DNA from 2 places in the Caulobacter sp. 05L422 genome. Region 2 is predicted to be linked to the other one. Evidence: predicted binding sites of a transcription regulator. Region 2 holds the regulator's gene; the other holds the start of a gene.
What was found. Region 2 encodes HrcA, which represses chaperone genes, less so after heat shock. Its sites were predicted from a motif close to GTTAGCANTCNNNNNNNNNGANTGCTAAC; they were not measured.

Region 1 (5,015 bases), on a different contig from region 2:
GCGGGCGTGGAAGGGAAGCCCAACCCCAGCTTTCAATAGAGCTTGTCATCCCGGACAAGCGCGCAGCGCGCCGATCCGGGACCGCCCCGAAGCGCGCGCTCAGGCGTCGGTCCCGGATCGGCGCGCTGCCCGGGATGACAGCCGTTTTTCGAACCCGAGCCTCAGATCCCGGGCACGATCGCCTTCAGCCGCGCCTCGCCGACACGCACAAGTGCATGTCCCCAGGCCTACGCCGGCAGCCAGCGCCTCGGGAACTTGTCGCCCAGGGCCCGCGCCTCGCCGGACTTCAGGCCCAGTTCGCGCATCTTGAAGGCCACGACCTCGCGCAACGCCTCGACCGGTTCGCGGCCGCCCGACGGGCTGGAGGCGACGGGGCCGGTCTGCATGGCCAGGTCGACGGCGGCCCATTCGGCCTGGGCGCGGTCGGGCTTGCCGACGGCGAAGTAGTGGCGGACCGGCAGGCGTTCGCCCGCGATCTCGACCATCACGCCGACGACCCAGCCTTGAACGATCAGATCGGCGTCGGGGCGCTGGCGGAACATGCGACCGGTGTAGCGATTTCGCGCGCCGGCTCAAGCTCCGCCACAATCGCCTAAGCGCCGCCGTAAATCTGTCCGTCGGCTCCGCACAACCTTCGGACGAAAGCGGGCGGAGCCGGTCGATGATCGCGCGAGGGCGGTGGAGAACGCGGCCGGCGGCCGGCGGGGTCGGCATGGCGGTCAACGCCGGCCTGCTGGCCTTGCTGACCCTGGTCCCCGAAGCGCCGCCGATGGTCGATCCGCCCGCCGTCCTGGTCACCCTGGACCCGCGCGAAACCAGGGTCGACCGGCGGCGGACCCCGATCGCGCGCCGGGCGGGCGCGCCGACCTCGACGGCCTCGCCGCGCCTCCCGCCGCCGCCGGACGTCGAGCCCCTCGCCACGGCTCCAGCCGCGACCGGGTCCGACCTGTCCAGGACGGTGGAGCCCCGCTGGCGGGTGGGCGGCGGCGAGTATCTGGATCCCGCCACGGCCCGTCGCGCGCGTCGCGCCTGGGAGGCGGCCGAGGACCGCCGCTACAAGCGCGCCTGCCTGGGCCAGTCGGACGAGCACATGACCGAGGAGGAGAAGTTCGCCTGCTGGGACGCCTGGGGCGGCGCCGCCCCGCTCAGCGGATCAGGCGGATCGCGACCTGGGCGGCGATACCCAGGAGCAGCCACAGAGCCACATCCACAAGGACCACGTTGATCCCCGCCACATGCGGCTCCGGCGACCGGCGAGAGAGCCCGTCACGCATAGCGTTTCTCCCAGCGGACACGTCGTGCGCATGTCCCGCCGGCAAGGTACGCCTGCAATCTTGATTGGCATATAGGGCTATACTCTCGCAAAAAGAGCAGTATCGACCCTAGTCCCGCTTCGGGCCCGGTCCCTAGCCCAGGACCTGGAACGCCGCCTGGCTGACGAGGCCGAGGACCAGCCACAGGCCGAGCCCAAGCACGATAAAGACCGGACGCGGCGACCGCCGGTCGCGGAACTCGTGGATGTCGTGACGCGCCATGCCCAGCCCTCCAGGAAACGCAGCGTGCGTTCGCGGAGTCTGGAACGGGCTTGGCCGTATTTTCGCTGCATGAGTTAACGTGGCTGTGATCGGTTATCCACAACCTGGGCAGGCAGCGGCGCCATTTGCGTCAAAAACGATCAGAACGGCGGCGGACTTGCCACCAGAGCCCCAAAGAAAAAGGGCGGGACCTTTCGGTCCCGCCCTTCTCTTTCGTTCAGCCTGAGCTGACCTGGACGTCTTAGAAGTCCATGTCGCCCATGCCGCCCATGCCGCCGCCGGGAGGGCCGCCAGCGCCGCCGCCCTTCTTGGGGGCTTCGACGATCGCGGCTTCCGTGGTGATCAGCAGGCCGGCCACCGAGGCGGCGTCCTGCAGAGCGGTGCGGACAACCTTGGCCGGGTCGATGACGCCGTCGACGATCAGGTCGACATACTGCTCGGTCTGGGCGTTGAAGCCGAAGGTCGGGCTGTCGTTCTCCAGGATCTTGCCGACCACGATCGAGCCTTCGACGCCGGCGTTCTCGGCGATCTGGCGGATCGGAGCCTGCAGGGCGCGACGGACGATCGCGATGCCGGCGGTCTGGTCGTCATTGTCGCCGACCAGGGTCGCCAGGGCCTTGGAGGCCTTCAGCAGAGCCACGCCGCCGCCCGGAACGATGCCTTCTTCCACGGCCGCGCGGGTCGCGTTCAGGGCGTCGTCGACGCGGTCCTTCTTTTCCTTCACTTCGACTTCGGTCGAGCCGCCGACGCGGATGACCGCGACGCCGCCGGCCAGCTTGGCCAGACGCTCTTGCAGCTTTTCCTTGTCGTAGTCCGAGGTGGTGTCCTCGATCTGCTTCTTGATCTGCGAGATGCGGGCTTCGATGGCCGACTTCTCACCGACGCCGTCCACGATGGTGGTGTCGTCCTTGGTGATGGTGACCTTCTTGGCCTTGCCCAGCATGTCGAGCGAGACGTTCTCGAGCTTGATGCCCAGGTCTTCGCTGACGACTTGAGCGCCGGTCAGGATGGCCAGGTCTTCCAGCATGGCCTTGCGGCGATCGCCGAAGCCCGGAGCCTTGACGGCGGCGACGCGGAGACCGCCGCGCAGCTTGTTGACCACCAGGGTGGCCAGGGCTTCGCCCTCGACGTCCTCGGCGATGATCACCAGCGGACGGCCCGACTGGACGACGGCTTCCAGCACCGGCAGCAGCGGCTGCAGCGACGACAGCTTCTTTTCGAACAGCAGGATGAGCGGCTCTTCGAGCTGAACTTCCATCTTGTCGGCGTTGGTGATGAAGTACGGCGACAGGTAGCCGCGGTCGAACTGCATGCCTTCGACGACGTCGAGTTCGGTCTCGGCGGTCTTGGCTTCCTCGACGGTGATGACGCCTTCGTTGCCGACCTTGTCCATGGCCTTGGCGATCATCTCGCCGACGTCCTTGTCACCGTTGGCCGAGATGGTGCCGACCTGGGCGATCTCGTTGTTGGTGGTGACCTTCTTCGACGACGCCTTGATGGAGTCGACGACGACGTGGACGGCCTTGTCGATGCCGCGCTTCAGGTCCATCGGGTTCATGCCGGCGGCGACCGACTTGAGGCCTTCTTGCACGATGGCTTGGGCCAGGACGGTGGCGGTGGTGGTGCCGTCGCCGGCCTTGTCGTTGGTCTTCGAGGCGACTTCGCGGATCATCTGCGCGCCGAGGTTTTCGAACTTGTCAGCCAGTTCGATTTCCTTGGCGACCGAGACGCCGTCCTTGGTCGAGCGCGGAGCGCCGAAGGACTTTTCGATCACGACGTTGCGGCCCTTGGGGCCCAGGGTCACCTTCACCGCGTTGGCGAGGATGTTGACGCCGCGCAGCATCTTGTCGCGCGCGTCCGAGGAGAAATAAACGTCTTTAGCGGCCATTTGAGAGCCCTTCTAAAAGAGAAACTTGGGTTCGAAAGCGGTCGAGCAGTCGGGCCTTTAGGCCTCGACGATGCCCAGGACGTCGCTTTCCTTCATGATCAGCAGATCCTGGCCGTCCACCTTCACTTCGGTGCCGGACCACTTGCCGAACAGGATGCGGTCGCCGGCCTTCACGTCCAGGGCGACGATGTCGCCCTTGTCGTTGCGGGCGCCGGGGCCGACGGCGACGACTTCGCCTTCCTGCGGCTTTTCCTTGGCGGTGTCGGGGATGATGATCCCGCCCTTGGTCTTGGTTTCTTCTTCGACACGCTTCACGAGGACGCGGTCGCCGAGGGGGCGAAATTTCATGGGTCGATCTCCGTCGGGACGGTTTTAAAGATATGGTCCGTCGGCAAGCGGGGAGCGTCGCTGTTAGCAGTCGCTCCCATCGAGTGCCAACGCCGGGCTGGAGTTAGGACCGGCGGTGTGGGGAGTCAAGGACGACGGCTCCCGATTTGCTGTGGGCGAAATCGGTCCCGGGCCGCACGATGATCCGGCGACGGACAGAGATGGGGACGAAGGCGGCGACATGAAGACGATCTCGATCCTGGCGACCCTGCTTCTTCTCGGCGCCTGCGCCACGCCCGCGCCCACGCCGCTGCGCACGGTGACCGACGTCGACGCCGACGCCGGGGTGGTCGAGCTTGTGACCGGCCAGGACCTGGAGATCGCCCTGCCGCTGAACGCCGGCACGGGCTATGCGTGGCGGCTGGACCACGAGGCCCCGCCCCTGCTGGCCGGCGGCTCCAGCTTCGAGACCGAGGCCAAGGCGCCGGGCGCCCCGGTCCGCGCGGTCTATCGCTACACGGCCGCCGGGCGCGGCCGCGCCGACCTCTCCTTCACGCTCAAGCGGCCGTGGGAGGCCGACCAGCCCGGCGACCGAAGGGTCGTCTTCCATATAAGGGTGCGCTGATGATCGATCATATCGGACTGCGGGTCACGGACCTGGCCCGGTCGAAGGCCTTCTACGACGCGGCCTTCGCGCCGCTGGGCATCGACGTGGTGATGAGCATCGGCCCCGAGATCACCGGCGGTTCCGAAGTGCTGGGCTACGGCCCCAGCGCCGACGGCCGCGACATCCAGGCGGGCAAGCCCAGCTTCTGGATCAGCCAGGAAGAGGCCCTGACCGGGCCGATGCACATCGCCTTCGTCGCCAAGACCCGCGCGGCGGTCGACGCCTTCCACGCCGCGGCCCTGGCGGCCGGCGGCAAGGACAACGGCCCGCCCGGAGTTCGGCCGCATTATCACCCCAACTACTATGGAGCTTTCGTGTTCGACCCGGACGGCCGCAATGTGGAAGCCGTTTGCCATGCGCCCGCCTAGAGCGTGACAGCCGAAAGTGGATGCCGGTTTCGGCGCCTGTCACGCTCTAAATGTTTGAACTAGAGCCTGTTCATCCGTTTCTGATTCCATCAGAAACGGACAGGCTCTAGAGGGTTGGAGACCAGACCAGCGTGACCATTTCGAGCTATGGCCTTTCCCTCATCCTGGCGATGATCGCCTGCGTGATCGGCGGGGTGTTGGGCGGCCTGACCCTGGTGCGGCCAGGTTCG
Region 2 (5,015 bases):
ATGTCCGCCGCCTGCGGGTGGTGGGCCTGGTCCTGGCCGCTCTCGAGATCGGCAACTACATCTTCGCCGGCTTGGCCAAGTGGCTGGCGCCGGACATCACCAGTTTCTCCGAGCGCTCGTTCAGCTTGAGCGCCTGGTTTCCGGTCCTGGTGGTGTTCGTCCTGGCCGAGGTCTTCCGCGAGGGCGCCCGCCTTCGACGGGAAGCCGAACTGACAATCTGACTCCGCGGAGACGAAGAACCCCATGGCCATCCGCGTGCAACTGGACCGCATCCTCCTGGAAAGACGGATGTCGCTGACCGAGCTGTCGGACCGGGTCGGCGTGACCATCGCCAACCTGTCGATCCTCAAGACCGGCAAGGCCCGCGCCGTGCGCTTCACCACCCTGGACGCCCTGTGCCGCGAACTGAACTGCCAGCCGGGGGATTTGATGACGTACGAGCCGGGCCCGGGCGACGCGCACGAAGAGGACTGAGATCCTTCTCCCCTTGCGGGAGAAGGTGTCGGCGAAGCCGACGGATGATGGTCTCTCGAACGCAAAACGCCGCGACCGGCCCAACGGCTGTCGCGGCGTTTCTGTTCTTCAACGCCTCACCCGACCGCCTTCGGAGGCCACCCTCTCCCGCAAGGGGAGAGGGATTTCGATTACTTAGCCGCCGAAACCGCTTCGCGCTGCTTCACGAACAGCTCGCCGATGCCCTTTTCCGCCAGGGCGAACAGGGCGTCGAACTCGGCGCGGGTGAAGCCGCGCTTTTCGCCCGTGGCCTGGACCTCGACGATGTCGCCGGTGTCGGTCAGCACGAAGTTGCTGTCGGCCTCGGCGCTGGAGTCTTCCTCGTAGTCGAGGTCGAGCACCGGGGTGTCCTTGAACACGCCGCAGGAGATGGCCGCGACCTGGCCCAGGATCGGGTCGGTCTTCAGCACGCCTTCCTCGATCAGGTAGTTGACCGCGATGCGCAGGGCGACCCAGGCGCCGGTGATGGCGGCGGTGCGGGTGCCGCCGTCGGCCTGGATGACGTCGCAGTCCAGGCTGATCTGGCGTTCGCCCAGGGCCTTCATGTCGACGACGGCGCGCAGGGAGCGGCCGATCAGGCGCTGGATTTCCTGGGTGCGGCCGCTCTGCTTGCCCTGGGCGGCCTCACGCCGGCCGCGGGTGTGGGTGGCGCGGGGCAGCATGCCGTACTCGGCCGTGACCCAGCCGGCGCCCTTGTTGCGCATCCAGCCCGGGACGCTTTCCTCGACCGTGGCGGTGACCAGCACCTTGGTGTGGCCGAAGCTGACCAGGCACGAGCCCTCGGCATAGCGGTTGACGCCGGTTTCCAGCGTGACTTCGCGCGTTTGGTCTGGGGCGCGTTCGGACGGACGCATGGGAAACTCCGGGGCTTTGCGTGATAGGATGGGGCCGCTTATCCTAGTTAAGACGGTCGTCCAATCCCGTCGAAACCCGAGGGGACCTCCCCCGGGACCCTGGCGGCGCGTTCGAAGGCTACATGACACAGCTCTTTTCGGGGTTTTCCGCTCAGACTCCCAGCCTCACGGACCTGGACGCCCGCGCCCGCGACATCTTCCGGCGAGTCGTGGAATCCTATCTGGAGACCGGCGAACCCGTCGGTTCGCGGACCATTTCGCGCGGCGGGGTGCAGTTGTCGCCAGCCTCGATCCGCAACACCATGCAGGACTTGGCCCAGTTGGGCCTGCTGGACGCCCCCCACACCAGCGCCGGCCGCATTCCGACGCACGCGGGCCTGCGGATGTTCGTCGACGGCCTGCTGGAGGTGGGCGACATCGGCGAGGAGGAGCGGCGGATGATCGAGTCGCGCCTGTTCGCCCACGGCCGCTCGTTCGAGGAAGCCATGGGCGAGGCCAGCGCCATCCTGTCGGGCCTGGCCGGCGGGGCCGGCGTGGTGGTCGCCCCGGTCCGCGAGGGCGGGGTCAAGCATGTGGAGTTCGTGGCCCTGGGCGCCGACCAGGCCTTGGCGATCATGGTGTTCGACGACGGCACGGTGGAGAACCGGCTGATGAAGCGCGCGGCCGGCGTCACCCCAGCCTCGCTGCAGGAGGCCTCCAACTTCCTCAACGCCCGCCTGCGCGGCCGCACCCTGAACGAGACCAAGCTCGAGATGGCCGCCGAGCTGGACACCGCCCGGCGTGAACTGGACGCCGCGGCGGCGCGTTTGGTCGAGGACGGCCTGGCCGCCTGGAGCGGCGGCGACGACCCCGACCGCGCCCTGATCGTCCGCGGCCGGGCCAATCTGCTGGCCGACGCCAGCGCCCGGGAGGACCTGGAGCGCGTGCGGCGGCTGTTCGACGATCTGGAGCAGAAGGGCCAACTGATCGGCCTGCTGGACGACGTCCGCACCGCCGAGGGCGTGCGCATTTTCATCGGGGCCGAAACGCGACTCTTTTCGCTTTCGGGTTCCTCCCTGATCGCGGCGCCCTATATGACGGGCCGACAGAAGGTGTTGGGGGCGATCGGCGTGATCGGCCCCACCCGCTTAAACTATGCCCGGGTGATCCCGCTGGTGGACTATACCGCCCGCGTGCTCGGCCGGATGATGGACGGATAAGGACTGAGAGATGACCGACGAACAAACGCCGGCCGAAGACGTGGCCTTCGAGGCCGACGACGCGTCGCAGGAAATCGAGGCGCTGAAGCTGGAAGTGGCGGCCCTGAAGGATCAGGCGCTGCGCTACGCGGCCGACGTCGAGAACACCAAGCGCCGGGCCGAGCGCGAGATGAACGACGCCCGCGCCTATGCGATCCAGAAGTTCGCCCGCGACCTGCTGGGCGTGGCCGACAACCTGTCGCGCGCCACGGCCCTGAGCCCGCGCGACTCGCAGGATCCGGCGGTGACCAACTACATCATCGGCGTCGAGATGACCGAGAAGGAGCTGCTGGGCGCCTTCGAACGCAACGGCCTGAAGAAGATCGACCCGACCAAGGGCGAGAAGTTTGACCCCCATCTGCACCAGGCGGTGATGGAGCAGCCCTCGGACGAAGTCGCCGCGGGCGGCGTCATCCAGGTGCTGCAGGCCGGCTACGAGCTGATGGGCCGCCTGGTCCGTCCGGCCATGGTCGCCGTGGCCGCCAAGGGCTCGAAGGGCCCGGACTCGCCGGCCGAACCGACGGCGGGCGCCAATCCGTACGCCGGCAACGGCGCGGATACGGGCGGGACGTTCGACACCAAGGCCTGACCTTGAATATCCGCTCATCCCGGCGAAGGCTGGGATGAGCGGGATTTAGGATTGGGCCTCGATCCGATCCGCCAGCCCCTTCGCCCCCGCCACGGCGTCGGCCCACGTGATGTCGAAGTCCGCGTCGTCGCCGTAGTACGGGTCGGCCACCGACTTGCCTTGTCGACCCTCGACCACGTCCAGCAACAGCAGCAGCTCCGCCGTCGCATCGGATGGCCGGATCCGCTTGAGGTCCGCGAGATTGTCGCGGTCCAGCGCGACGACGTGGGTGAAGCGACGGAAATCTTCCGGCTTCACCTGACGTCCGCGATAGCCGCCGATGTCGATCCCTTGCCGCAGCGCCACCGCCTGGGCCCGGCGGTCCGGCGGGTGGCCGACGTGCCAGCCGCCCGTGCCAGCCGAATCGATCTCGACCTCCAGGCCCCGACGCTCGGCCTCCGCGCGGAAGGCGGCCTCGGCGAGGGGCGAGCGACAGATGTTGCCCAGGCAGACGAACAGGACAGAGGGCAGGACGGCGGCGCGCTTCACGGATGAGCCCTCAACAACGGGCCGCGCCGCTTGCGCGCGACCCCGACAGGGCCAACATGTAGCCTCGCCCATTCCCCTGACGAAAGGCCGTCTTCCCATGACCACCCAAACCGCGATCCTCGCCGGCGGCTGCTTCTGGGGCGTCCAGGACCTGCTGCGCCGCTATCCGGGCGTGCTGAAGACCCGCGTCGGCTATTCCGGCGGCGACGTGCCCAACGCCACCTATCGCAACCACGGGACCCACGCCGAGGCGATCGAGATCATCTTCGACCCCGCCGTGATCAGCTACCGCCAGATCCTGGAGTTCTTCTTCCAGATCCACGATCCGACCACCCTGAACCGCCAGGGCAACGACCTGGGTCTCAGCTACCGCTCGGCGATCTTCTATGCCGACGACGAGCAGAAGCGGGTCGCCGAGGAGACCATCGAGGACGTCGACGCCTCCGGCCTGTGGCCGGGCAAGGTGGTGACCGAACTCGCGCCTGCCGGCCCGTTCTGGGAGGCCGAACCCGAGCATCAGGACTATCTGGAGCGGATCCCCAACGGCTACACCTGCCACTTCATCCGCCCGGGCTGGAAGCTGCCGACCAAGGCCGAACGCGCCGCCGCCAGCTGAAGACTTTCCGACCGTCGCGCTATCGCCGAGCCTGGGTGCGCATTTCGCCGCACCCAGGCCTTCCCCCGGTCGCGGTTTGCGCTAATGTCGCAAGTCCATTCATGACGGGGCCACGGGGGGATTCTCTCTGTCGGCGGCGACCCCGAACCTGGACCGAGATATGAAGCTTACCATCGAGCGGGCGGCGCTGCTGAAGGCGCTGGGTCACGTGCAGAGCGTCGTCGAGCGCCGCAACACCATCCCGATCCTGTCGAACATCCTGCTGTCGGCCGATCGCGACACCCTGTCGTTCTCGGCCACCGACCTGGACATGGAGATCATCGACGAGGGCCTGGCCCAGATCGACGGGCCCGGCCAGATCACCGCTCCGGCCCACACGCTATATGAAATCGTCCGCAAGCTGCCCGACGGCTCTGACGTTTCGCTCAGCTTCAGCGGCGACGATCCCCGCCTGGTGATCCAGGCCGGCCGCTCGCGCTTCAACCTGCCGGTGCTGCCGGCCGGCGACTTCCCGGTGATGAGCAGCGACGGCCTGTCGGGTCGGATCTCGGTCGACACCAACGACCTGATGCGGCTGATCGACAAGACCCGCTTCGCGATCTCGACCGAAGAGACCCGCTACTACCTGAACGGCCTGTACCTCCACACCGTCAACGACGGCGGCGTGACCAAGCTGC

Region 1: the regulator HrcA is predicted to act here: its motif matches at 3,834-3,862, upstream of groES (co-chaperone GroES).

Annotation. Positions count from the first base shown of each region.
Region 1 covers NZ_JBFTOB010000001.1:15,459-20,473, reverse strand. Annotated here, with positions in the region: gene AC1DMQ_RS00095 (hypothetical protein) at 228-542, opposite strand; gene AC1DMQ_RS00090 (hypothetical protein) at 662-1,225, shown strand; gene AC1DMQ_RS00085 (hypothetical protein) at 1,407-1,535, opposite strand; gene groL (chaperonin GroEL) at 1,777-3,423, opposite strand; gene groES (co-chaperone GroES) at 3,481-3,771, opposite strand; gene AC1DMQ_RS00070 (protease inhibitor I42 family protein) at 3,992-4,375, shown strand; gene AC1DMQ_RS00065 (VOC family protein) at 4,375-4,785, shown strand; gene AC1DMQ_RS00060 (DUF4345 family protein) at 4,923-5,015, shown strand, end outside.
Region 2 covers NZ_JBFTOB010000016.1:119,803-124,817, reverse strand. Annotated here, with positions in the region: gene AC1DMQ_RS16435 (DUF2975 domain-containing protein) at 1-221, shown strand, start outside; gene AC1DMQ_RS16430 (helix-turn-helix domain-containing protein) at 244-474, shown strand; gene rph (ribonuclease PH) at 645-1,367, opposite strand; gene hrcA (heat-inducible transcriptional repressor HrcA) at 1,490-2,566, shown strand; gene grpE (nucleotide exchange factor GrpE) at 2,577-3,194, shown strand; gene AC1DMQ_RS16410 (low molecular weight protein-tyrosine-phosphatase) at 3,240-3,722, opposite strand; gene msrA (peptide-methionine (S)-S-oxide reductase MsrA) at 3,820-4,338, shown strand; gene dnaN (DNA polymerase III subunit beta) at 4,499-5,015, shown strand, end outside.